Regions from separate parts of the Bordetella genomosp. 7 genome, predicted to be linked through region 1. Evidence: predicted binding sites of a transcription regulator. Region 1 holds the regulator's gene; each other region holds the start of a gene.
What was found. Region 1 encodes HrcA, which represses chaperone genes, less so after heat shock. Its sites were predicted from a motif close to TTAGCACTCNNNNNNNNNGAGTGCTAA; they were not measured.
Positions count from the first base shown of each region.

Region 2: a site for HrcA is predicted at 5,019-5,045, ahead of rpoH (RNA polymerase sigma factor RpoH). Genes of this name have one in related genera too.
Region 3: a site for HrcA is predicted at 1,859-1,885, ahead of groES (co-chaperone GroES). Genes of this name have one in related genera too.

Region 1 is NZ_NEVI01000005.1:126,121-133,017, forward strand. Features, by position in the region: gene recN (DNA repair protein RecN) at 1-677, opposite strand, end outside; gene CAL18_RS03360 (NAD kinase) at 687-1,586, opposite strand; gene hrcA (heat-inducible transcriptional repressor HrcA) at 1,703-2,710, shown strand; gene hemH (ferrochelatase) at 2,761-3,900, shown strand; gene CAL18_RS03375 (hypothetical protein) at 3,940-4,185, shown strand; gene grpE (nucleotide exchange factor GrpE) at 4,270-4,827, shown strand; gene CAL18_RS03385 (thioredoxin family protein) at 4,832-5,230, shown strand; gene dnaK (molecular chaperone DnaK) at 5,287-6,897, shown strand, end outside.
Region 2 is NZ_NEVI01000023.1:460,571-467,467, reverse strand. Features, by position in the region: gene CAL18_RS19120 (FKBP-type peptidyl-prolyl cis-trans isomerase N-terminal domain-containing protein) at 1-221, shown strand, start outside; gene CAL18_RS19115 (cation:proton antiporter) at 274-2,829, opposite strand; gene CAL18_RS19110 (phosphodiesterase) at 2,998-3,819, shown strand; gene rpoH (RNA polymerase sigma factor RpoH) at 4,083-4,970, opposite strand; gene CAL18_RS19100 (DUF1488 family protein) at 5,274-5,540, shown strand; gene CAL18_RS19095 (hypothetical protein) at 5,579-6,271, opposite strand; gene fghA (S-formylglutathione hydrolase) at 6,314-6,897, opposite strand, start outside.
Region 3 is NZ_NEVI01000019.1:3,397-10,293, reverse strand. Features, by position in the region: gene groL (chaperonin GroEL) at 1-1,476, opposite strand, end outside; gene groES (co-chaperone GroES) at 1,510-1,797, opposite strand; gene CAL18_RS14440 (ArsR/SmtB family transcription factor) at 2,036-2,365, shown strand; gene arsC (arsenate reductase (glutaredoxin)) at 2,495-2,917, shown strand; gene arsH (arsenical resistance protein ArsH) at 2,910-3,644, shown strand; gene CAL18_RS14425 (DUF2076 domain-containing protein) at 3,808-4,380, opposite strand; gene CAL18_RS14420 (TerC family protein) at 4,410-5,984, opposite strand; gene CAL18_RS14415 (hypothetical protein) at 6,510-6,764, shown strand; gene CAL18_RS14410 (anti-sigma factor family protein) at 6,788-6,897, opposite strand, start outside.

The DNA of each region.
Region 1 (6,897 bases):
GCGGCTCCATCGAGCAGGCCCTGGGCATGCGCCAGGCGCGATTGCTCGGCTTGCAGGGCGTCCCATTCGTCTGGCTGCAGCGCCAGCTGGTCGAGTTCCTCGGCCTGCCACTGCAGACGTTCGCGTTCCGCCGCCAGGCCTGCCGCATCTTTTTCGGCGAGCTCGAGCTGGCGGGCCAGGCCGCGCCAGTCTTTCCAGGCCTGCGCCACGGCGTGCCGCAGTTCGCCATGTCCGCCGTGCGTGTCCAGCAGATCGCGCTGCGCATCGGCCCGCATCAGGCTCTGGTGCGCGTGCTGGCCGTGAATGTCCACAAGGCTATCGCCCAGTTCACGCAATTGCGCCAGAGGGGAAGGCATGCCGTTGATATAGCCGCGGCTGCGGCCCTGGGCGTCGACCACCCGGCGCAGCGCGAGTTCGTCGCCTGCATCAAGGTCGCGTTCGGCGAGCCAGGCGCGCAGGGTGTCGGGGGCGTCGAAGATGGCGGTGATGTCGGCGCGCGCCGCGCCTTCGCGCAATACGCCAGCGTCGGCCCGTTCGCCCAGCGCCAGCGCCAGCGCGTCGATCAGGATGGATTTGCCGGCGCCGGTCTCGCCGGAAAACACGGTGAAGCCAGGCCCGAAATGGATTTCGGCCTGCTCGACGATGACAAAGTCGCGAATATGCAGGGTGCGCAGCATGTTTTGCTGTTACTCCACGCTGTCCGACGCCTGCGGCATCAGGTTCCAGTGCAATTTGCGGCGCAGCGTCGAGAAGAAGCTATACCCTTCGGGGTGCACGAATCGTATCGTGTGCGGCGCGCGCTGTACCGAGATGCGGTCTCCGGGTTGCAGGTCAGACCAGGTCTGCATGTCAAAGTGCACGCTGGCGCCGATTTCCACCCGGCCGATGGCGGTAAGCGTCATGTTCAGCACGCCGTCGCCCGGAATGACGATGGGCCGGTTCGACAGGGTCTGGGGCGCCACCGGCACCAGCACCATGGCGTCCAGCCCCGGATGCAGGATGGGGCCGTTGGCCGACAGGGCGTACGCCGTCGAGCCGGTTGGGGTGGCGATGATCAGCCCGTCGGCACGCTGCGCGTACATGAAGGCGCCGTCGAGCTCGACGCGCACTTCGATCATGCCGCCACGCCCCGCGCGGTTGAGCACCACGTCGTTCAGCGCGGGCGCCGTGTACATGAGCTGGTCGCCGCGCCATACGCTGCCCACCAGCAGCATGCGGTCTTCGGCCTGGTAGTTGCCCTCGATCACGCGCGCCAGCGCGGCGTGGGCTTCCTGCAGCGGGATATCGGTAATAAAGCCCAGCCGCCCGTGGTTGATGCCCACCAGGGGCACGCCGTAGGGCGCCAGGGTGCGCGCCGCCCCGAGCACGGTGCCGTCGCCGCCCATTACCACGGCCAGCGACGCGCTTTCGCCGATTTCCTTCAGGGTGGCCACTGGATATTCGTGCACGCCGGTATTGCTGGCGGTGTCGGCTTCCACCAGCACGCGGCGGCCGGCCTTGACCAGCATGTCGGCCAGGGCGCGCAAAGGCGTATCCAGGCCCGTGTCCTGGTGCCGGCCTATCAGGGCGACAGTGGGAAAGTGCATGATGGCGATAAGGGCAGAATTTTTCAGTCTGAGCAGATTCGGCGATTATATGGGGCCGCATGTTGTGCTGCGGGACAAAATCGCCCATCCCTGAAAGTTTCCTTACAATAGCCGATATGGATGATCGTGCACGCGCATTGCTGAAAGCGTTGATTGAACGCCACATCGCCGACGGACAACCGGTCGGTTCGCGCACGCTTTCCAAGGTTTTCGACCTTTCTCCGGCCACTATCCGCAATGTGATGGCCGATCTCGAAGACATGGGCCTGATCCACAGCCCGCACACGTCCGCCGGGCGGGTGCCCACGCCGCGCGGCTACCGCATGTTTGTCGATTCGCTGCTGGCGGTGCAGCCGTTCGAATTCCAGCCGCAGCAGTTCAGCGAGGCGTCGCTGTCGGCCGCCGAGCCCTCGCGGGCGGTGACGGCTGCCGCGGTCATGCTGTCGAACCTGACGCAGTTCGCCGGCGTCGTGCTCACGCCCAAGCGGGCCCAGGTATTCAGGCAGGTCGAATTCATCCGCCTGTCCGAAAAGCGGGTGCTGCTTATTATCGTCACGCCCGATGGTGATGTGCAGAACCGCATCCTGTCGGTACAGCGCGACTATTCCGAGTCCGAGCTCATCGAGGCGGCCAATTTCTTCAACGTGCACTTCGCCGGCAAGTCGTTCGATGCCGTGCGGCGTACGCTTACCACCGAACTGGCGCAGCTGCGCGAAGATATTTCGCGGCTGATGCAGGCAGCGGTCGAAGCCGGCGCCGAAGCGGTCGAAGACGGCGACGGCGTGGTCATATCCGGCGAACGCAAGCTGCTCGACGTGACCGACATCGCGTCCGACATGGACCGCCTGCGCAAGATGTTCGCGCTGTTCGAGCAGAAAACCGACCTGCTGCAACTGCTGGACGTCTCCAGCCGCGCGCAGGGCGTGCAGATCTATATCGGGGGCGAGTCCCAGTTGCTGCCCCTGGAAGAAATCTCGGTCATCACGGCGCCATACGGCGTCGATGGCCGGGTGATCGGCACGTTGGGGGTCATCGGGCCTACCCGCATGGCGTACGAACGTGTCATCCCCATCGTCGACATTACGGCGCGCCTGTTGTCGAATGCCTTCAGCAACAACCAGTGATCCAGTAACGGGCCTGCCTTCATCCGAAGCGCGCCCCAAAGGGGTATTTTGTGTTTCTACGCCTGTTCAAGTATTTGTGGCCCGAGCGCTACCTGCCCGAACCGCAGCAGGCGGACCCTTTCAACGATAATCCGCCGCCGCGGCCGCCGGCCGGCGTCGGGGTCGTGCTGGTCAACCTGGGCACGCCCGAGACCACGGCCCCGCGCGATATCCGACGCTACCTGGCCGCTTTTCTGTCCGACCCGCGCGTCATCGAAATACCCCGCTATTTGTGGCTGCCCATCCTGCACGGCATGGTGCTGGTGCGTCGGCCGCGTCGCCTGCAGCCGCGCTACGAAGGCATCTGGATGGAGGGCGGCTCGCCCTTGCTGGTGTACAGCCGACGGCAGGCCGAAGGCGTACAACAGGCCCTGACCGCGCGCGGCCTTGCCGTGCGGGTCGAACTGGCTATGCGGTACGGCGAGCCCTCGATCGAGCAGGCTGTCGAGCGGCTGCGCCAGCAGGGGTGCGACCACATTCTGGTGGTGCCGCTGTATCCGCAATTCGCCGCCAGCACCACGGCCACGGTGGTCGACGCGGTGGCTGCGCATGCCAGGCGCTTGCGCGACCAGCCGGAACTGCGCTTCGTGAAGCGCTTCCACGACGATCCGGGTTATCTGGATGCGCTGGCCGGCCGTATTTCGGCGTTCTGGCAGGCCCACGGCCGCCCGCAGAAGTTGCTGATGAGTTTCCACGGCCTGCCCCGGTATTCGGTCGAACTGGGCGATCCCTATTATCGCGACTGCGTCGAAACCGCGCGCTTGCTGCGCGAGCGCTTGCAACTGACGCCCGACCAGGTCGAAGTTACCTTCCAGAGCCGCTTTGGCGCGGCCCGTTGGCTCGAACCCTATACCGAGCCCACCCTGAAAGAGCTGGCCGCCCAAGGTGTTACCGACATCGACGTGGTGTGTCCGGGTTTCGTGGCCGACTGTCTCGAAACGCTCGAGGAAATCAGCCAGGAATGCCGCGACGCCTTCATTGCCGCGGGCGGACGGCAGTTTCGCTACATTCCCGCGCTGAACGACGACCCGGCCTGGATCGAGGCCCTGGCCGCGCTTGTCGACAATCACTTACAAGGCTGGCCCACGCGTTCCTCGGCAACACGTACACTGAACGCTGGCGTATCCGCCGTGGCGGAGCGCGACGGCTGAAAATCGCCGCCACTGTTCGAACTTTGCAGGAGCCAGCTTATGAATACCACCCCGAGACCCGGCGTAGGCACATCCTCGGCCCCTGGACACTCTAATTTGAAAGAGGATCCGGTCGAGCGCGACCTCGACGAAGCCCTGGAAGACACCTTTCCCGCCAGTGACCCGATCGCCATCACGCCCGACGATGCCCCGCAGCGCGAATCCGAGTCCACCGTAGACGAGGCGCTGCAAGAGACTTTTCCGGCAAGCGACCCACCGGCGCCCAGCCAGCCCGGCAAAGCCTGAGTTTTCTGGGCCGTTCCCTCTTGAAACCAACAGATCGGCCCCCATTATCGGGGCCGACGCTATTGTTTTTTGGAGGAATTCCCAATGACGGCACCCCAAGAGCCTGTGGATCAGGCCCCTGAGTCCGGCGGGCCGGCCCCGGCCGAGCCCGTAACTGTCGAAGCGCTGCAGGCTGAAGTGGCGGCGTTGCGCGCCGAGCTCGAGGCTGCCCAGGCCACCGTCACCGGCCAGCAGGACCAACTGCTGCGCGCCCATGCCGAAGCCGAAAACGTGCGTCGCCGCGCTCAGGATGACGTGGCCAAGGCCCGCAAGTTCGGCATCGAATCGTTCGCCGAGAGCCTCGTCCCGGTCCGGGACAGCCTGGAAGCCGCCCTGGCCCAGCAAGAGCAAACTCTGGACACCATGCGCGAAGGTGTCGAAATGACGTTGAAGCAGCTCACTGCGGCTTTCGAGCGCAACCTGCTCAAGGAAATCGCGCCCGCGCAGGGCGACAAATTCGATCCGCATCTGCACCAGGCCATTTCGTCGGTGCCTTCCGACCAGCCCGCCAACACCGTCACGCAGATGCTCCAGAAGGGCTACGTGATCGCCGACCGCGTGTTGCGGCCGGCCCTGGTGATGGTGTCGTCCGGGCAGGCGTAGCCTCATGGCCAGCCCCGCCGAGTTCGACCCCGCGCAGGTCTTCCAGGCGTTTGCCATGCGCCCGGTTGCGTCGGCCGACTTCGACCAGCAAGTCGTGCAGGCGCCTGGCGACGATCTGCGGTGCGTCTTTCTGTGGGGCGAGGATTGTTACAATTGCAATTTGTTCAAGCAGGCCGCATTGCTGCACCGGCAAGCCCTGCTGGCGCTTGGGCTGACGTGGTTCCAGGCCGATGTCTACGCCGACGAGGCCTTGGGACGAAGGTTTTCCCTGCATGGCGTGCCCACGTTCGTGCTGTATCGCGGGGGACGCCGCCTTGGCCGCATCACCGGGTGGCCCGGGCTGCCCCGGTTCACGGAGACCATCGAGCGGCTCTTGAAAAACCCCTCGGGCAGCCCCAGTTAGGCTAAGACTCGTTTTATTCCCGTTTCCACGGATCAATATATTCAAGGTACTCCACCATGAGCAAAATCATCGGCATCGACCTGGGCACTACCAACAGCTGCGTGGCTGTGATGGACGGTGGCCAGGTCAAGATCATCGAAAACGCCGAAGGCGCCCGGACGACGCCCTCTCTCGTTGCCTACATGGACGACGGCGAGATCCTGGTGGGCGCGCCCGCCAAGCGCCAGGCGGTGACCAACCCCAAGAACACTCTGTACGCTGTCAAGCGCCTGATCGGACGCAAGTTCGACGAGAAAGCCGTCCAGAAAGATATCGACCTGATGCCCTACAGCATCGTCAAGGCCGATAACGGCGACGCCTGGGTCGAAGTGCGCGGCAAGAAAATGGCGCCGCCCCAGGTGTCGGCCGACGTGCTGCGCAAGATGAAGAAAACCGCAGAGGACTACCTGGGCGAACCCGTCACCGAGGCGGTGATCACGGTTCCGGCGTATTTCAACGACAGCCAGCGCCAGGCCACCAAAGACGCGGGCCGCATCGCGGGCCTGGACGTCAAGCGCATCATCAACGAGCCGACTGCGGCGGCGCTGGCGTTCGGGCTCGACAAGTCCGAAAAGGGCGACCGCAAGATCGCCGTATATGACCTGGGCGGCGGCACGTTCGACGTGTCGATCATCGAAATCGCCGACGTCGATGGCGAAAAGCAGTTCGAAGTGCTGTCGACCAACGGCGATACCTTCCTGGGCGGCGAAGACTTCGACCAGCGCATCATCGACTACATCATCGGTGAATTCAAGAAAGAGCAGGGCGTTGACCTGACCAAGGACGTCCTGGCCCTGCAGCGCCTGAAAGAAGCGGCCGAAAAGGCCAAGATCGAACTGTCGTCCAGCCAGCAGACCGAAATCAACCTGCCGTACATCACGGCCGACGCGTCCGGTCCCAAGCACCTGAACCTGAAGATCACGCGCGCCAAGCTCGAGGCGCTGGTCGAAGAGCTGATCGACCGCACCATCGAACCCTGCCGCGTGGCCATCAAGGATGCCGGCGTGAAGGTTTCCGAAATCGACGACGTCATCCTGGTCGGCGGCATGACCCGCATGCCCAAGGTGCAGGAAAAGGTCAAGGAATTCTTCGGCAAAGATCCGCGCAAAGACGTCAACCCGGACGAAGCCGTGGCCGCCGGCGCCGCCATTCAAGGGTCGGTGCTGTCGGGCGACCGCAAGGACGTTCTGCTGCTTGACGTGACGCCCCTGTCGCTGGGTATTGAAACCCTGGGCGGCGTCATGACCAAGATGATCCAGAAGAACACCACGATCCCGACGCGTTTCTCGCAAACGTTCTCTACTGCCGACGACAACCAGCCGGCCGTGACGATCAAGGTGTTCCAGGGCGAGCGGGAAATCGCCGCGGGCAACAAGAGCCTGGGCGAGTTCAACCTCGAAGGGATCCCGCCCGCGCCGCGCGGCATGCCGCAAATCGAAGTCACGTTTGACATCGACGCCAACGGCATCCTGCACGTGTCTGCCAAAGACAAGGGCACCGGCAAGGAAAACAAGATCACCATCAAGGCAAATTCCGGCTTGTCGGAAGAAGAAATCGAACGCATGGTCAAGGATGCCGAGGCCAATGCCGACGAAGACCGCCGCGTTGCCGAACTGGCCCAGACCCGC
Region 2 (6,897 bases), on a different contig from region 1:
GCACGGGCGAAGTGCTGGCCGACGCCGAAAAGGCCAGCAGCGCGGTGGACGATCTGCCGCCCCTGTTCCAGGCCATAGTAAAGAAGCTGGGGGTGGGCGGCTCGGCCCGCGTACACATACCGGGCGACCAGGTCTACGGCCAAGACGGCGTTCCCGGCGTGGTGCCGCCCGGCGCCGTGGTCGTGATGACCATCAAGGTGCTCGATATCAAGTCGCCCTGAGCATCATCACGCGCGCCGCCCGGCGCCTGTCGGGCCGGGCGCGCCTTTGCGTTCAGGCATCCGCCGGCGCGGGCCCGGGCAGTTCGCCCGCCGGACCGGGCGGCGCGGCCGCGCCGCCCCGCGAAAACTGCTCCCATACTTCAATGGCGCGCAAGCGTTGCCTGGCCACGGCCTGGATGCGTTCGCGCAGGTCGGCATCCCGTGCCAGCAACGCCTCGAAATCGCGCAACGACAGCATCAGCAGCTTGCTGTATCCCAGCGAGTGCACGTCCGGATTGACCTGCTGCTTTCCCAGCAGGGCCAGCTCGCCGATGAATTCGCCGCTACCCAGCTCTACCGTAGTGCCATCGGGCAAATGCACGGACACGGCGCCGGATGCAACGAAACACATTTCCTGCCCATGCCGCCCATGTGTCAACACCGGCTGGTCCGGTAGCGCCAGGCGCGGGCGCAGCAACCGGCTGATGGCGCGCAACGAATCGGGGCTCAACCCTTCGAACAGCGGCACACGGGTAATCAGCTCCGCCGCCCCCAGCTCCATATCCAGCGGCGGATGCCGCTCGATATGCCGCCAGCGGTCCTTCAACTGCTTCATCAGGTCTGCGTAGACTTCGCCGCTGATCAGCGATTGGTCGAGCATGTCTTGATAACGGATGCGCTCGAGTTCTCGCGCCGTGCGTCCCAGGTAGCTTTCCTGCAGCCACAGCGCGTACGACGGGTACTGCAGGTTCAGTGCCTGCAGCGCATGTTCGATCAGGTCCAGGCGCCGCTGGTGCGTGGCAATAATCTGATCGGCAGCCGCCTGGCCGAGCAATGGCCCGATCTGCTCGCGCGCAAAGACGATCAGGCGCTGCGCCACCGAACGCTTGGTCATCAGATTGGCAAAGCGCAGCGCCAATTCGTGCGCCAGCCAGCCCTGAAGCCCGAACATATAGTGCATGCGCAACGCCAGGCGAAACCCCCTGGAATACCGGATGTCGGCCTCGATACCCTGCTGAAAGCCCGCCAGGCCCCGATTGCGCACCGCATCTTCCAGGCGCTCGGAGCGCGCCAGCAAGGCCTCGGCCATGCGCCAGTCAACGATCTGCGCCTTGAGAATGTCGAAAAACAGCTCTTGCTCGCGCTGCGCCATGATGGTCAGCCCCACGGCCACGCGCTGCTCGTCGGTCATCTGGGCGATCTGCCCGTCGTGCACGCTGGTAAGGCTGGCATCGAACACCGCGTGGATGCGCTCGCCGACCTCGGGGCTGATGTGGTCGGTCTTGGCCAGTTCCGAGGTCTTGCCCTGCAGATCTTCCAGCGCCACCACCAGCGCCTGGTTGCGGATGGCGCGCTCGATGGGCGACAGCTGATTCAGGCCCAGCACGCGGATCAGCGGACGCAGGGTCATGCCGTTGATGAACAAGGTCGACAATACATAGCCCGTTGTCACCACGGCGATGAACTGGCGCGCGGCTTCCGGCACTGCGTCCTGCTCGGTGACCGCCAGGGCCAAAGCCAGCGACACCGCGCCCCGCAATCCCCCCCACAGCATCACCGTCTTGTACGGCGTGCTGACTTTGGTGCCCAGCGGCGTGAGCCCCAGCAAAGGCAACAGCCCGAACACCACAATGGCGCGCGCCGCCAGCGTCACCACAAACACGACGGCCACCATCAGCAGTTCTTCCGGTTCGGCCGCCGCCATCAACTTGGGCACCAGCATGGCCGCAAACAGGAAGATCAGCGAGTTGGCCCAGAAGCCGAATTGCCCCCAGGAGCTCGCCAGGTGTTCGAAGGTAATGGGCGACATGCGGGTACGCCCCGTGGACCCCACCACCAACCCGGCAATGACCGTAGCCACCACGCCCGACACGCCCAGATAGTGCTCAGAGATAAAGAATGACAGGTAGGCCAGCGTCAGTGTCAGCGTGATCTCGGCCGTGGGAAACCCCCGCAGCCATGCAAACAGGAAGCACGCGCCGCGGCCCATCACAAAACCCGCCAGCCCGCCGCCCACGAAGTGATAGACAAAGTCGTTGAATACCCCGCTTACGCTCAGTGTGCCCTGGCCGCCCAGCACGGCCAGCAGCACGGAATACAGCGCGATGGAAGCGGCGTCGTTGAACAGGCTTTCGCCTTCGACCAGCGTGGTCAGGCGCCGGGGCGCGCCTACCTCGCGGAAGATGCCCACCACGGCAACCGGATCGGTGGTGGCGACGATGGCGCCCAGCAGCAGGCAGACGACCAGCCCGTGCGACGACACGGCGCTGACCGCAAAACCCACCACCACCGTGCACACCACCACGGCCACGACGGCCATCATCAAGATAGGCCCGATGTCGTCGAGCAGCCGCCGTACGTTCATGGCCAGCGCGGTTTCGAACAGCAGCACCGGCAGGAACACCATCAGGAAGGTTTCCGACGAAATCTCGAAGTATTCGATCGTATCCAGCAGATCGCCCAGCATGGGCGGCGCCCACCCGTGCACATGCACCAGGACGCCCAGCAGACAGCCCACGATGGCCAGCAGGACTGAATAGGGAAGCTTGACGCGACCGGCCAGCGGCGGCATAAAACACACCAGCGTCAACAGGCCGGACAGGCCGAATACGATCAGACCGATATCCATGAACGCGTCGGAAAATGCACATACATGAGGTATCGCAAGAATAGCGTTTTTTATCCGTGCAGCCTGCGCGGCTTCCACGTTTCGTTACGCCTCGCCAGGCCAGCCGTACCCGACGCCCATGCTTTTTGGGTAAGGTACTGACGTTCCGAACACGCAGGGGAGAGCCTTTTGCCGGCCTCGACTTCCAGCGCCGGCCGCGCCGACGCGCCTACCTTATTGGTGCAGATTACTGACACCCATCTGCTGGCCGAGCCAGACAGCATCATGTGCCAGGTCAACACCGACGCCAGCCTGCGCGCGGTGCTGGACCTGGTGCGCGGCAACGGGCACCGGCCCGACCTGCTGCTGGCCACCGGCGACCTGTCTCAGGATGGTTCCCCCGCCTCGTACCAGCGCCTGCGAGAACTGCTCGAACAGAACGACTGGCCGGTACGCTGCCTGCCCGGCAACCACGACAATCCGCTCACGCTGCGCCACAGCCTGGGGCTGTGGACCCAGCCCGTCACCGACATAGGCGCCTGGCGCATCATTCTGCTTGATTCCACGGTGTCGGGCTCGGATGCGGGGCATATCGATGACGCGCAATTCGATTTACTCGAGCGCGCGGTCGCGCTGGCGGGCGACCGCCACATCCTGGTGGCGCTGCATCACAATCCCGTGCAGATGGACAGCAAGTGGCACGACACCATGATGGTGGACAATGCCGCCGAGCTTTTCCAGCGCCTGGCCGCATTGCCTCGCACGCGCGTGCTGTTGTGGGGGCACGTTCACCAGGCCTTTGATCGGCGCCGGCACCATCTGCGCATGCTGGCCAGCCCGTCCACGTGTTTCCAGTTCGCCATACGCGAAGGGCAGCACGTGCTGGACGACGCTCCCCCCGGCTACCGGTGGCTGAAGCTGTATCGCGACGGCTCGCTCGCCACGGGCGTGCGGCGCCTGGACCCAGGCGCCTGGCAGCAATTGCGCCGGGCAGCGCTCAACCTGGCATAAACGGCAGCCACGCCGGCATATCGGATACGCGCGGTTTGCGCGCAAAAAAAAGGGGCACCGATATGCGAGGTGCCCCTGACAAGCATCCGTTTCATGGGGAGGGGAAAGAGGAGAAGCCGAAACGGACGCAAGACTGCCAAACCGGAAACCGGTAACGCGGTCTACATGCATTTAGGCTTGCCGGGAGGCTTAAGGTTCCCGCCATGGAAGATCACGCCGCGCGAATTTGAATCAACTTGTATCTTCGCGCGGCGCAAGGAAGATCAGGCGGGCGCCAGCGCGCCGCGCATCTTTTTCAAGGCCGCGGATTCAATCTGGCGGATGCGCTCGGCCGACACGCCGAATTCGTCGGCCAGCTCTTGCAGCGTCGTGCCACCGTCGTCTTGCAGCCAGCGCGCTTCGATGATGCGTCGCGAGCGCGCATCAAGCGCTTGCAATGCATGCGCCAGGCCGGCGCCCTGCAGTTCGTCGTGTTCGCGGCGATCGAGCACGCGCGTGGGTTCCTGGCGGCCTTCGTCCGACAGATACGAGATGGGAGCGTAGCCTTCTTCGTCGTCGTCTTGCTTTTCAAGCGACAGATCGCGCCCGGACAGACGGACTTCCATTTCGCTGACATCTTCGCGCCGCACGTTCAATTCTTCGGCGATGCGGTCGACCTGTTCGGGGTCGAGTGTCTGGCCATCGGGGCGCATGCTGCGCAGGTTGAAAAACAGCTTGCGCTGGGCCTTGGTGGTTGCCACCTTCACCATGCGCCAGTTGCGGATGATGAACTCGTGGATTTCGGCCTTGATCCAGTGCACGGCGAACGACACCAGGCGCACCCCGCGCTCGGGGTCGAAACGCTTGACGGCCTTCATCAGGCCCACGTTGCCTTCCTGGATGAGGTCGGCGTGGGGCAGGCCATAGCCCAGGTATTGGCGCGCCACCGAAACGACCAGCCGCAGGTGCGACAGCACCAGCTCGCGGGCGGCATCCAGATCGTCGTGGTCGCGCAGGCGGCGGCCCAGTTCGGTTTCGCGTTCGGCCGTCAGCACCGGCAGGCGATTGACGGCCGAGATATAGGCTTCGATAGTGCCAAGCGAGCCTGGATTGGCGATGGCCAACGCCAGGGCGTTGCCGGACAGGGCCAACGAACTGCTGGGTTGTTTCATGTTGGCGGTCTCCAGGAAATTGACGGGCGACTATACAAGGATTTGATGTTAGCACTCTCGTGTTGTGAGTGCTAATTGGACAGCTGACATACATCAGAGTTCCGGCTGTTTCGGGCCGATCTGGTGCGTCCCCAATAAATTCATCCTCTGCAAGCCAAGCGGCTATGGTACCGGCCAGCAAGGCTCGATCCCGTCCGGACGCTCGCCGTGCGCTCCGCGCCCAGGAAGGAATGCGTGGGGCGGCACGCGGTTTGCCGGGCACAGGGCCCGGGGCCTGGTTCCCCGCCTATGTCAGGAGGTCGCATGAGTGCATTTGCCAAAGCCACCAATGCCCGGGTGCAGGGTGACGATGTGGTATTTGAACTGGAAACTGACGGGGTGACTCGCCCCTTTGAAATTTCCGGAGACGCCCTGAGGCGCTATTTTGGGGCAACCGACGGCACCGGCAGCGAATTACTGCGGGCCTTCGATGCCGCCGAAGACCAGATCCGGACGCTGGCCAAGAAAACCCAATGGGTGCCGGCCGACGGCACGATCAAATTGGGCGCGGGCGATTTCGACGACGAATAGCGCGCAACGCCGCAACGGGCCGGGCGCGGGCGGGCAGGCTACCACCCGGCCTGCCGCAGGGCATCTTCGGTAGCCTGCCCGTCGGGCCGGATGACAATCGCGCCGCGTGGGTCCATGAAGACCTGGTAGCGCGCGCCGTCTATCATGGGCATATAGGCCGCGCTGCCGTATTCGACGTCAATGAAGGGCAGCCAGTTGGGAAACACGCGCTTCAGCGCGGCCAGGTCCGGTACGGGCCAGTCGTGCAGTGCGTGTACGGTGCGCGGCTCGCTGCGTTCGCGTTCAATGTCGCGGTAGCGCCCCGAGATCCGGTCGAACGCATACAGGGGCGGCACGCCGGCCAGCAGCGCGGGCAGGCGCCAGCGCACCACCTTGCCATCGATCTGCCACTGGTCGCCGGCCAGCGGGTATTCGCGCGCGGCGGCATCCGGCGGCGCATGCGCGGTAAGCAGAAACCGGCCTGGGGCCTGCTCGTGGATCTGCACCCGCGCCACCGGCGTGTCGGTAGTCAGCCGCAGAAACTGCGTCAGCGTCAGCGCCAGCAGGGCCGACACGACCGCCAATGCGAGCAGCAATGCGCCAAACAGCCGCCGAACCGGGCGCAGGCGGAACATGCGCCGTCCATGGGCGTCCCGCGGGCCGCCCCGCCCGAACAACAGCACCATGCCCGGCACCGACACCAGCAGCGCCGCCAGGGCCATCCAGACAAAAGGGGCAAAGCCGTTGATCACGTGGGAGTCCCGGCGGGTCGAGCGGCCTGGGGCCGCCGTGCCCTATATAAGTTGGTCGGCGTGAAAACGCAGATGGTCCTGCATAAACGTGGATATAAAGTAGTAGCCATGGTCGTAGTCGGCATGGCGGCGCAGCGTCAGCGGCTGGCCAGCCTTCTGGCAGGCCAGCTCGAAGGCTTCCGGATACAGCTGCTCGGCCAGGAACGAGTCGGCCAGCCCCTGGTCGATCAAAATGCCCTGCGGAAAGGGCGGGCGTTCGGCTCGGGCCATGAGTTCGCTGGCGTCGTACTGTTTCCAGGCCTGGGTGTCCGGCCCCAGGTAGCCGCCGAAAGCCTTGCGCCCCCAGGGGCAACGCGTGGGCGCGGCGATGGGCGCGAACGCGGATACCGACCTGAATTTATCCGGATGGCGCAACGCCAGCACCAAGGCGCCGTGGCCGCCCATCGAGTGGCCGAAAATACCCGTGCGCCCGGCGTCGCCAGGCAGTTGGGCGGTCACGATGCCGTACAGCTCGTCGGCCACATAGCTTTCCATGCGGTAATGGGTGCGCCAGGGCTCTGCGGTGGCGTCCAGGTAAAACCCCGCGCCGGTGCCGAAGTCCCAGTCCTGGTCTTCGCCGGGAATGC
Region 3 (6,897 bases), on a different contig from region 1:
GCCTTGTTCGACCAGGTCGGTGTACTCGCCGGTAGCGGCGTTGTAGCCGTAGTTGCCCTTGCCGTTCAGCACATTGTTCACCACCACGCTGGCCTCTTCGCCGGCGTTGGTCACGATGGTGCGCAGGGGCTCTTCAACCGCGCGCAGAATCAGCTTGATGCCGGCATTCTGGTCGGCGGTGTCGCCCTTCAGGTCGGCAATGGCTTGCTTGGCACGCAGCAGGGCCACGCCGCCGCCAGCCACCACGCCTTCTTCCACCGCAGCGCGGGTCGCGTGCAGGGCGTCTTCGACGCGGGCCTTCTTTTCCTTCATTTCGACTTCGGTGGCAGCACCGACGCGGATCACGGCAACACCGCCGGCCAGCTTGGCCACGCGCTCTTGCAGCTTTTCACGGTCGTAGTCGGAAGTGGCTTCTTCGATCTGGACGCGGATCTGCTTGACGCGCGCTTCGATCGACTTGCTGTCGCCAGCGCCGTCGATGATGGTGGTGTTTTCCTTGCCCACTTCGATGCGCTTGGCCTGGCCCAGCTCTTGCAGGGTGGCTTTTTCAAGCGACATGCCGGTTTCTTCGGAAATGACCACGCCGCCGGTCAGGATGGCGATGTCTTCCAGCATGGCCTTGCGGCGGTCGCCGAAGCCAGGCGCCTTGACGGCGGTGGTCTTCAGGATGCCACGGATGTTGTTCACCACCAGGGTGGCCAGCGCTTCGCCTTCGACGTCTTCGGCGATGATCAGCAGAGGACGGCTCGACTTGGCGACTTGTTCCAGCACGGGCAGCAGGTCGCGGATGTTGCTGATCTTCTTGTCGAAGATCAGGACGTACGGGTCGTCCAGCGCGGCGACTTGCTTGTCGGGGTTGTTGATGAAGTAGGGCGACAGGTAGCCGCGATCGAATTGCATGCCTTCGACCACGTCCAGCTCGTTTTCGAGCGACTTGCCGTCTTCGACGGTGATGACGCCTTCCTTGCCGACCTTGTCCATCGCGTCAGCGATGATCTGGCCGATGGATTGGTCGCTGTTGGCCGAGATGGAGCCAACCTGGGCGATTTCCTTGCTGGTGGTCACCGGCTTGGATTGCTTGGCCAGTTCGGCCACGGCAGCGGCCACGGCCTTGTCGATACCGCGCTTCAGGTCGATGGGGTTGAAGCCGGCGGCTACGTACTTCAGGCCTTCCTGGACGATGGCCTGGGCCAGCACGGTGGCGGTGGTGGTGCCGTCACCGGCGTTGTCGGAGGTCTTCGAGGCGACATCCTTGACCAGCTGGGCGCCGATGTTCTCGAACTTGTCTTTCAGTTCGATTTCCTTGGCAACGGAGACGCCGTCCTTGGTGACGGTGGGGGCGCCGAACGAACGCTCCAGCACAACGTTGCGGCCCTTGGGGCCCAGGGTGGTTTTCACCGCGTTGGCGAGGACATTGACGCCGCGGACGATGCGGACACGGGCGTCGTCGGCGAACAGGACTTGTTTGGCAGCCATTGTGAGCTTCCTTCGAAAATTCGGTTCAGGTAATTACTGGATCACGGCGAGGATTTCTTCCTCGCGGATGACGAGCAGCTCTTCGCCGTCGACTTTCACCGACTGGCCGGCGTACTTGCCGAACAGGACTTTGTCGCCAGCCTTCACGTCAACCGGCAGCACTTTGCCGTCTTCGGTCTTCTTGCCCGGGCCAACGGCGATCACTTCGCCTTGATCCGGCTTTTCGGCGGCGCTGTCGGGGATAACGATGCCCGAGGCAGTCTTGCGCTCGTTGTCCAGGCGTTTGACGATCACGCGATCGTGCAGGGGACGCAGGGCCATGAGGAAACTCCTGTTTCTATATAAGAAGATGAAAATGATCGGATTCAGGCCGGGCGCGCTGTTAGCACTCACCGGCAGCGAGTGCTAATTATAGGGATGATGTGCGCAGGTTCAAGGGGGAGTGGGGTTGTTGTTACATTTTGCGGCGCAGATCGGAGGTGGAATTCAGTCCGCTGCGTCGGGCAGGGCTGCCGCGACTGCTGCGTCGTTTATTCTATAAACGTTGTATCATCGAATAATGAACGAAGACCAAGCCATTGCCGCGCTTGCAGGCCTTGCCCACCCCCAACGCCTACGCACATTCCGCGCTCTCGTCGTGGCCGGGCTTGCGGGCCTCACCCCCAGTGTCCTGGCTGACCAACTTGGCGTTGCCCGCAACACCCTGTCTTTTCATCTCAAGGAGCTCGCGCATGCTGGCCTGGTCAGCGTCGAGCAACAGGGACGCAATCTGGTCTATCGGGCGGATTTTTCCCGGATGAATGGATTGCTCGGGTATCTCACAGAGCATTGCTGCGAAGGGGCCTCGTGCGACGCTTCCGATCCGGGCGGCTGCTCTATCTGCCGATAAGGGCCGGCTGCTGTGCTCCCACCGCACGCGCTTCACTCGCTGCTGCCGCGAAATTCCGATGTTGACTCCTGCTGCGTCCACGGCCCCGCTGCGCACTGAAATCTCGTCTTGCATCAACAGAGGTATCCCATGAGTTCCATCACGATCTATCACAACCCTGCCTGCGGGACGTCCCGCAATGTCCTGGGCTTGATTCGTAACAGCGGCGAAGAGCCAGCCATCATCGAGTACTTGAAAACTCCGCCTGACCCCGAAACGTTGAAATCGCTGATTTCTGCCATGGGCGTGCCGGCGCGAGACATACTCCGGCAGAAAGGCACACCATACGACGACCTGAAACTGGTGGATTCGAAATGGACGGAAGAGCAGCTGATCGACTTCATGCTCAAGTACCCGGTCCTGATCAATCGTCCCATCGTGGTTACCCCTCTCGGCACTCGTCTCTGTCGACCATCTGAGGTGGTTCTGGATATCTTGCCGCACCCACAGCGCGGCACATTCAACAAGGAAGATGGCGAACCGCTGATCGACGCGGAGGGCCGTCGTGTCTGATTTGCTCGTCGATCTGCCCAACATTGACCCGTCTCTTTTCGACGTTCCCAGGCCCGCGGAACTGTTTGCATCCACGCGTTCGACCCACGCGCCCCGCTTCTTGCTGCTATATGGATCGTTGCGCGAGCGGTCCTACAGCCGTCTGGTTGCCGAAGAGGCGGCGCGACTGCTCCGGGCCCTGGGAGGCGAGACGCGCTTGTTCAACCCGTCCGGGCTTCCATTGGTCGATGATGCCAGCGACAGCCACCCGAAGGTTCGCGAGCTGCATGAGCTGGTGCAATGGGCGGAAGGCATGGTCTGGAGTTCGCCGGAACGCCACGGCGCCATGACAGGGGTGATGAAGACGCAGATCGACTGGATCCCGCTTTCGGTGGGCGCCCTGCGCCCGACCCAGGGCAAGGCGCTTGCAGTCATGCAGGTCTCGGGAGGATCGCAATCGTTCAACGCAGTGAACCAAATGCGCTTGCTGGGCCGCTGGATGCGGATGCTGACAATACCCAATCAGTCGTCTGTAGCCAAGGCGTACCAGGAGTTCGACGATACGGGGCGCATGAGGCCTTCGCCTTACTATGATCGTATCGTTGATGTCGTGGAGGAGTTGGTAAAGTTCACCTTGCTCACGCGGGATATCGCACCGTATCTTGTGGATCGCTATAGTGAACGAAAGGAAACTGCAGTTGCCCTTTCCATGAGCCGAACCCCACAGGGGAACGCGCCGGTTTTGTAATGATGGCAACGCTTCGTGACCCCGGGCCCGAGCTGAAGTAACCGGTAATCTTGCCGGCATGCGGTAACAAAGAACGAGGAGTGGAATGATCTACCTTCACTCCATCTCTTTGCAGCAAGGTGCTTACATGAAAAAAATCCTGGCATAACAAGTTGTATGGGGCTCAGTCGTGGCGGGCGGTGTCAAACCTCGAAGTCGCCGCCATCGTCCGAAAAATCGCCTTCATCCTCGTAAGGCGGGGCAGCACCCTCGTCTGCCGGGGGAGCCTCGGCGGCCTGCGCCTCGTTGCCGGTGAACAAGCTGCCGAGCAGGTTGCCCAGCACATGCCGCCGGCCACGCCTACTGCGGTCTGCAGCGCGCCGGCCATGAAGCCTCCGCCCGCGGGCGCCGCGTTGTTGCGGCCAAAGCCGGTGCCCAGGCCGCCCGCGGCGGGACCTGCAGCCGGGGCGCGCCTGCCGAATGCCGTCGAGGGGCTGGCGGCCGTGGGGCTTGAGCCCGAAGGCTGCGCCGCGGCAGAGGGGTTCTTTTGTAGTTCCTGGATGCGCGCTTGCGCATTCTGCAGGGCCTGTTGCTGCACCAGCACGGTCTGCGCCAGGTAATAGGCAGAGCCAGGGTTCTTCTGCATTTCCTGGCGTATCAACTGCTCGGCGTCGGGATCGCGCGGATGCCCCTGCCGTTCGAGTTCCTGGATTCTGCTGAATACGCTGGCAATTGCGTCGCGGTCTTGGTCTTGCATAAGTGAATCTCCTGTAAACAGGGGGGTTGTCAGTTTGCTGCTGCCGCCGTTGCGGCGGCTTCCTGGTACGCGCGCACTTGCCCGATGCGCAAGCCATCGCGCGAAGTCACCTCGAAACTCCAGTCGCCCCAATGGATGACTTCGCCCACGACGGGCAGATGTCCGCACACGCGCAGCAATGCACCCGCCAATGTCGCGTCGGGCAAGGGCCGGGCCAGTTCGGCGCTGGCCAACAGCAGCCGCGCTTCCTCGATGGGCATTCCGGCATCCAGCAGCCAAGCGCCGTCTTCAAGGCGGGTGGCCTGGCTTGCCTCGCCTTCATGCTCGGGCAGTTCGCCGCCCACGGCCGTCAGTACATCCATCGGCGTCACCAGGCCTTCGCAGCTGCCGAGCTCGTCGACCACGATCAACATATGGTCGCGCGATTGGCGCAGCACTTCCAGCACCTTGAATACCGGCGTGGTTTCGATGACGAAGTGCGGCTCGCGGGCCAATTCAACCAAGTCGACGGGGCCGGGTTGCTGTAGCGCGGGCATCACGTCTTTGAAGTGCACGACGCCGATGACGTTGGACGCGTCGCGCTCGCACAGGGGCAGGCGCGCGTGCCCGCACGAGAACTTGCGCACCACATCATCGGCCGAGTCGGCCACGTCCAGCCAGACCATTTCCATGCGCGGGACCATGATCGAGCGTACGTCGCTGCTGCCCATGGCCAGCACGCGTTCAATGAGACCGCTTTCTTCGGCGGTAACCGCGTTGCCGCTGGCGATGCCGTCGACCAGCGCCGCGACGTCGTCCACGGATCCCGGTGCGCCGGTCTTGCCGCCGCGCAGCAGCCGCAATACCGCCTGGGCGGTGCGTTCGCGGGCGGTCAGCCCGTGGCTGCGGCGGCTGCGGTTGCGGCGCGCCAGCTGGTTGCAGGCCTCGATCATGATCGAGAAGCCGATGGCGGCGTACAGGTAGCCCTTGGGCACATGGAAGCCCAGGCCCTCGGCCACGAGGCTGAAGCCGATCATCAAGAGCAGGCCCAGGCACAGGATCACCACCGTGGGGTGGCGGCCCACGAATGCCATCAGCGGCTTGCTGGCCAGCATCATGACCGCCATGGCCAGCACGACCGCGATCATCATGATGCTGAGTTCCTGCACCATGCCGACGGCCGTGATGACCGAGTCCAGCGAAAACACGGCATCCAGCACGACGATCTGCAGAATGACCTGCCAGAACACCGCGTGCTGAACCGTTTGCGTGTCGCCGTGCGCCTGCCCTTCGACCCGTTCGTGCAGTTCCATGGTGCCCTTGAAGAGCAGGAACAGGCCGCCCAGGATCAGGATCAGGTCGCGCCCTGAAATCTCGGTGCCGAACACCGTGAACAAGGGCTCGGTCAGTGTGACGACCCACGCGATGCTCGCCAGCAGGCCCAGGCGCATCAGCATGGCCAGTGTCAGGCCGATCACCCTGGCCCGATTGCGCTGTTGCGGCGGCAATTTGTCGGCCAGGATGGCGATGAAGACCAGGTTGTCGATGCCAAGGACGATTTCAAGAATGATCAGCGTCGCAAGCCCCAGCCATGCCGTGGGGTCGGTCATCCATTCAAATATCATTACGAATTCCGGGAATAGCGCGGGCGCGCAATACGCAAGCGTTGCGGCGGATTGAGGGGAAGCAGGAGTGAAGCGGGTCGGGCGGGGCCCTGGGCCGCCGCGCGCGGGATGCGATGCGATTCACCTGCGCCGTGGCGCGGAGATGGTCGCTGCAGGTAGGTATGCGCCTGGACGAACGGCCTGCCCATTGCGCGACAACGGGACAGGGCCAATGGGCTGGCGATCTTGCGAGGGAAGCGCCACGTGTGAACATGCACGTGCGGCGCGGTGGTACTGGGTGGTTCTGAGTCCATTATGTTGATGCGCGGCGTCCAGTTGTTGCCCGTGGTCGCCCCGCATCACCGAAACTTACAAGAAACTGAATGATAACGAAGAATCGCGAGCCGCGCATCTTCGCACAATCGCCGGCCCGGCGAACGACGTTTCGTGGGCCTGTCTGGGGAAAGGGCCGCCGTGGCTGCCGCTTTGCGGGTAAGGTATCGTTTTGATTCCGCTGATTTTTCGCCTTACTGGCCTGCCGATACCATGAGAATGCCGCGTTCAGTCTTGCAATCCCTTGTGGCGGCGCTCGCCTGCGCGTGCCTTGCGGCCTGTGCCGACAGCCCGCCCCGTCAGGCCGATATCGACTACCGCACCCGCCCGGCCCGGGGCACGCCGGCGCCGGACGGCACGCCGCAAGGGGCTTCGCAGCAGCGCCTGACCATTCAGTCGGGCGAAGGCGAAAAACTGAATCTTCCCTGGTTTATCCGCGACGCCCAGGATTGGGTGAATACGCATTAAGGCCAGCGCCCCCTGCGGCCGGATCAGGCGTCCGGTGCGACGGCTTGCTGTACGGCCCTTGCGGCGGGCGTATTGCCGGGACTGACGACCGCGTACAGGTAGCGGCCTTGCTTCCAGTACTGCGCCATCAGGT